DNA from 2 places in the Shewanella japonica genome. Region 2 is predicted to be linked to the other one. Evidence: predicted binding sites of a transcription regulator. Region 2 holds the regulator's gene; the other holds the start of a gene.

Region 1 (3,199 bases), 1.5 Mb from region 2:
TTTTGAAACCTTGGCCTATTCGTTGGCTAGATGCCAAAGTGCATGGCGGCTTTGGTATTATGATTGACGATGTTTTAGCAGGCTTTTTTGCATTAATCTGTCTGCAGCTTATCTATTATTTCGTATAAGTCATGATTGATAATCACTAAAAAGCCCACCAATTGGTGGGCTTTTTAGTGATTAGTGCGCACTTTACTATCTTAGCTATTGAAGTAGCTCTCGAGCGTTAGCAAGTGTGTTTTCTGTAATAACATCACCAGCTAATAACCTTGCTAATTCACTGATCCTTTGCTCTTTATCAAGGGGTTTCATTTGTGTTTCAGTGCCACCACTTTTACTAAACTTGTTCACCAGCATATGTTGGTGACCATTACCTGCTACTTGAGGTAAATGGGTCACACAGATAACTTGAGTAGATTCCCCTAAACTGCGCAGCATTCGTCCTACAACAGCCGCAGTTGGCCCAGAAATACCGACATCGACTTCATCAAATATGAGTGTCGGGGTGGCAACTTTTTTCGCAGTAATAACCTGAATACCTAAACCAATACGTGATAACTCACCACCAGAAGCGACTTTTGCAATCGGTTGAAGGGGTTGTCCTGGGTTAGTGGTCACTTGAAATTCAACTTGATCGCTACCAGTAACAGATTGAATGTCTGGGTTAAAATTGACTTCTATAGAAAATTTACCCTTAGGCATATTCAATTCATGAATCGAACGAGTGACAAGTTTATTAAGCTCTTTTGCATAGCGAAGTCGGCTTTGGCTGAGTTTTTGAGCGCTTTTAATATAAGCTTGTTTACTGTCGTCAACTTGCTGTTGAATCTCATCTAGTCGAGTTGCATCGTTATTTAGCTCTTTTAATTCTATGGCTAATGCTTGATGGTGTTCAGCTAAATGTTCTGTTTGAACATGATGCTTTCTCGCCAGTTGCATGGCCTTGGAAATTCGTTGTTCCAAAAATGCAAAATGTTCGGGATCTAGCTCTATTTTGCTTAAATAGTCTTGAACTTCACTGGTACTTTCTTGTACCTGAATTAAGGCTTCATTGAGCATGTTTGCAACACTTTGCAATGCTGGATCAAATGATTGTAATTGATCGGCAAAACCTATCACCCGATTTAATGAGGACTCAATATTGTGCTCATCATCTTCGCTAAGCAACTGAAGCGTTAATTGACAATTTTCAATTAAATCACTGCCGTTAGCCAAGCGTTTGTGTTCTTGCTCTATTTGCTCAAATTCACCAGGCTTTAAAGCAAATTCGTCCAGTTCTTCGACTTGGTATTGTAGAAGTTGTTTGCGGGCAATACGCTCTTGTTGGTTTAACTGTAATTGTTTTAATTCATTTTCAATGAGCTTACAGCGTTGATAGCTTTTACTCACATTGTCGATAAGGATACTGTGGTTGGCATAGCTATCGAGTAAGGTAAGTTGATGCTCACTTCTAAGCATGGCATGGTGAGCGTGCTGCCCATGAATTCCGACAAATAATTGTCCTAGTGCTTTAAGTTGAGTGAGTGGGACAGGGTTACCATTAATGTAGGCTCTAGAGCGACCGTCGGCGCTAATCGTTCGACGTAAAATACATTCTTCATCGACATCAAGATCATTATCTTCAAGCCAGCGTTTAGCATACGGCACATCTTCAAGCGAAAACCGTGCAGAAACTTCCGCTTTGTTTGCCCCAGGGCGAACGGTATTGGCATCGGCTCTATTGCCTAAGCATAGGCCTAGCGCATCGATAGCGATAGATTTACCGGCACCAGTTTCCCCCGTGATGCTGGTCATTCCGGCTTTAAAGTCAAGTTCAAGAAAACGTACAATCGCAAAATTATTAATGCTTAATTGGCAAAGCATAATCAATCCCTGTGTAAAGAAACACCAAACCACTGTATTTATAAACAGTCTACACTGTTTTTATATACAGTAAAGTGCTGGTTGCTAATTTTTTTGAGTTGTATTTATGCGGAAGTTTTTAGCAGCAAGAAGTTTAGTATTTAGCTGAGCTGTTCAAGTAATTGTTCAATCAGGGGAAGGCTAATAAAGGTGGCAAGGGTACTAATCAAGATGCATTTAGCGCTCGATAACCCATAGGTTTGATAACGCTGTGCGAGTAAGTAAACACTTGCTGCAGTTGGTAATGCAGCTAAGATGACCCCCATGATAAGTAACTCGTTATCGACATTAAAATAGCGTAGTAAACCATAAGCAATCAATGGCTGAATCACGAGTTTAAGTATATTTAATATGCCCATTTCGATTGCAAGATGGTGAGGTGGTGTTTCAGGCTCTGTACCTCCATGCATTGCTTTAGCGAGAACCATACCAATCGCAAACAGCGCACATGGGCTTGAGGTATTGCCAATTAACCTCATCATCATGCTGATGCTATCAGGAATTGGGATATACAAAGCTGATGCCATGACTCCTAAAGTGCAACCAATAACAATGGGATTACTAATTAACGCATTCAACATAATATGCACAGGGTGTCGTTTTTGCTTTTTATTGATGGCAAGTTCCATATTGACCATTGCAAAGGCAAACATAATGACAGATAACAAACTCGCAATAGCAGCAGCTGTGATTGCGTGATTGTTATCTGGATAAAGCATCATCATTAGTGGAATACCAATAAATGCGGTATTACCAAAGCTGGTATTTAACCCTCTGATAGCGGCTAGTGCCGGTTGTTTTTTATCTGCGATAGATGAAATGAGCACCGTAATGAAATAGGTCACAACCATTGCAATACCAAAGGCCGCAATAAAGCCCCATTGCATGATCTCATGTATATCGGTTTCGGCTAACGCAATGAATAAAATAGCGGGGAACGCCACGTAATAGACGTATTCGTTTAATGTAAAGTCGGTATCATGAGGAAGCACTTTTAGCTTTTGAACAATAAAGCCTAGCAACATGATGCCAAAGACAGCAATAAGGGGAGTTAAAATGTTGGCCATCATCTTCTCCTTATGTGTGTCTATTGGAAGTCAATGACATTGTTGATTTGACAGTCATTGGGTTGGCGAATAAGTTAATGATGCAAGTGCAACTCTGAGCGCACGAACGAGTGAGCTCAAAGTTTATCTATAGGCTGAATGCCCATAAATCTTGCCAATAAATATTCCTAACAAAAAACTCAGTTACTGAACACTGATCCCAATATTAGAAACACCAGCGTCGACTATTT
Region 2 (3,199 bases):
ACCATTTACGTAACCATGTTGGGTTTTCACGCTCAAAAACCGCAGCGGTCATGGTGTCGTCTTCTTTACCAGGGATACGACCCCAATATAGGCTTACAGGAACAAGCTGGATGTCGAGTTCTTTGTTCTTTTGGTGTAATTCGAGCAACTTAGTAAAGTTTGCTACAAATTTATCGCTACTATGGCGCTTACCAAACAAGGGTTTACGCCCTTCCACACACACAATTCTAGGGGTATTGAAACCATCAACATCTAACCGTTCATACGGACTTGGCAAGTTATATTTAGCTGTCATTTCATGTAAGGCAGCAATATCACTCAGCGACTCCGTTTTCATCACATAGACCACTGGCTTGTCAGGATCTAAGTTAAGGTCAGCGAACGGATCTTCAGGCACAACAACACTGTGTACCATTAATTTCTGAATCCAACGTAATGATTTAGCAATGATAGAATCTGGTTTTAGCATGGGTCTTCGCATTATCAACAACGATTTATTGCGCATAGGATACCAGAATATCATTCAGTTACACTAACCTCGGTAAATCTAGTTAACATTTAAGTAGCAAGTTTTGTTGGTTCTAACATCAAGTATCAATCACTTAGTAAGTAGCAAAACATTTAGGTACAGTACTGTATAAATAGACGGTATCCAGTACTTTTTGGCTTATTCACTTGAGTCATCAATAATAAAACACACTAATTTACCGACGCCCCACAAAAAAAATAAACCACTGATTTAATTATCTTTAAATAACTAAAAACTTCGATAAAAATTCATATCTATTGCTTTATCATCAAAAAATGTTGGTTAATACTTGCGCGACCAAAGATACTGTATATAATGACAGTCACTGTATAAAAAAACAGGAATCAACATGAGACCTTTAACGCCACGACAAGCTGAAATTCTAGAATTAATTAAATGCAATATTGCCGAGACAGGTATGCCACCAACTCGTGCAGAAATTGCCACTAGATTAGGCTTTAAAAGTGCTAATGCTGCAGAAGAACATTTAAAAGCACTCGCTAAAAAAGGTTGCATTGAAATTATTCCAGGTACCTCTCGCGGTATCCGTATGGTCCAAGAAGAAGAGGAAGTCGAAGAAGGCTTACCACTGATTGGTCAGGTTGCGGCTGGTGAACCAATTTTGGCGTTAGAACATGTTGAACAATACTTTCAAGTTGATCCTGAAATGTTTAAACCCAATGCTAATTTCTTACTACGTGTTCGTGGCGACAGTATGAAGGATATTGGCATTATTGAAGGCGACTTATTAGCGGTTCACAAAATGCAGCAAGCTAAAAATGGTCAAGTCGTTGTTGCCCGTGTTGATGATGATGTCACCGTGAAGCGTTTTGAAAAGAAAGGCAACGTTGTTTATCTGCATGCAGAAAACGAGCAGTACTCGCCGATAAAAGTCGATTTAACATGCCAAAGCCTTACGATTGAAGGGCTCGCTGTTGGCGTTATCCGTAATGGAGGTTGGTTATGAACACATTAATAGGTAATGCACCACGTCACCCAGGTTTATGGATGGACATGGCATCAGCAGCTGCGCCAGTAAAGCAAGGTATCGAAACCAAACAAACAGCTAACCAAGGGTTAACTGAATTAACTCAGCTATGCGGCCAGTTAGCCGTATTAAGTCAACAAGGGCGATGGATTGTACTGATTAATCCGCCTCACATTGGTTACAAACAAATTCTAGCGAACGCCAATGTCAGAATGGACCGTGTATTACTGGTTCACACTAAAGATGAAGTCGAAACACTTTGGGCAATGGAAAAAGCACTCACAAGTGGTACATCCAGCGCAGTGATTACATGGACAACCCCATTAGATGCTCGTGATAATCGTCGCATTCAATTAGTCGCTAAAAGCGCCTTAGCGCAAGGTGTCATTATTGAAGATGTAAATACTCACTTACGTGATGACCAATTAAACGCCAGTAATCCTGTGGCTGCAACCCAATTGAATTTATCTGCATTTCACTAAAGTCTATTTGCTAAAAAAGCCCTTCATTTCGGTGACGGGCTTTTTTTTGCGCCTTTTTTCAGCAAATTAGATGATAAAGTGATCTTGATCAATATTTAATCTCCAAGTAATGTAGTTAACAAGGGAGTAACATTTATTGACCTCTCTTAGTGGTAAAAATGAACATAAGTGATAAAACGCTGTAAAGATTGTGCTGGTACCATGCGGTATAGAAAGCCTTGAATAAAAAGCGTCAATTTAAGAATTGAAAAGTTCAGTATTAGGTACAAGTGTGGCCACCAAAACCCAATAGAATAATCGAGTATTAATACTCACTGCCACCGTGTACTTTGAAGTGATCAAACTTTTTCGGGAATAGAAAAGTTTGCATAGAGCAGAGTATTACTGTGTGACTTTTCCTTGTTGTTATTGCAAATCGCAATTGGCAGAGGAGTAGTCTTGTGAAGCGATTGTTGTATGGATTAATGGTGCTGTTTTTTGCAGTGCCACTTGCAGCGGCTGATATGCCGCTTAACATGACCCAAGGGGTAACAGAGATCAGTGGTAAGGTTTACGACCTCCATATGATCATTCTTTATATCTGTTGTGCTATTGGTGTTGTGGTATTTGGAATCATGATTTACTCCATGATTTATCATAGAAAATCAAAGGGTGCAGTACCTGCTGATTTCCATGATAGTACCAAAGTGGAAATAGCATGGACTGTCGTGCCGTTTCTTATCCTCATTGGTATGGCAATTCCTGCCACAAAAACCCTCATTGCTATGGAAGACCCAAGTGATGCGGAGTTAACTATCAAAGTAACCGGCTCTCAATGGAAATGGCATTACAGCTATTTTAATGAAGACGTCGAGTTTTACAGTTTACTTTCCACCCCTGCCGATCAAATTACTGGGACAGAAACGAAAACTGAAACTTACCTACTAGAAGTCGATAAGCCCCTCGTTCTGCCAATCAATCGTAAAGTACGCTTTTTAATGACTTCAGATGATGTGATTCACTCTTGGTGGGTTCCTGCATTTGCGGTGAAAAAAGATGCTAACCCAGGTTTTATTAATGAAGCTTGGACCAAGATTGATAAGGTTGGTACCTACCGAGGTCAATGTGCTGAGTTGTGTGGTAAAGACCACGGATTCATGCCGGTGGTAGTTGAAGCCGTTTCTGAAGCAGACTTTGAGCAATGGCTAAAAGATCAAAAAC

What was found. Region 2 encodes LexA, which represses DNA repair genes until DNA is damaged. Its sites were predicted from a motif close to TACTGTATNNNNATACAGTA; they were not measured.
Region 1: recN (DNA repair protein RecN) is a predicted target of LexA. The motif match lies at 1,916-1,935, and genes of this name have one in related genera.

The regions. Positions count from the first base shown of each region.
Region 1 covers NZ_CP020472.1:3,688,708-3,691,906, reverse strand. Annotated here, with positions in the region: gene SJ2017_RS15845 (phosphatidylglycerophosphatase A family protein) at 1-128, shown strand, start outside; gene recN (DNA repair protein RecN) at 205-1,863, opposite strand; gene SJ2017_RS15835 (AEC family transporter) at 2,004-2,969, opposite strand; gene SJ2017_RS15830 (YjaG family protein) at 3,153-3,199, opposite strand, start outside.
Region 2 covers NZ_CP020472.1:230,419-233,617, reverse strand. Annotated here, with positions in the region: gene plsB (glycerol-3-phosphate 1-O-acyltransferase PlsB) at 1-469, opposite strand, end outside; gene lexA (transcriptional repressor LexA) at 879-1,496, shown strand; gene SJ2017_RS00990 (cell division inhibitor SulA) at 1,493-1,999, shown strand; gene coxB (cytochrome c oxidase subunit II) at 2,440-3,199, shown strand, end outside.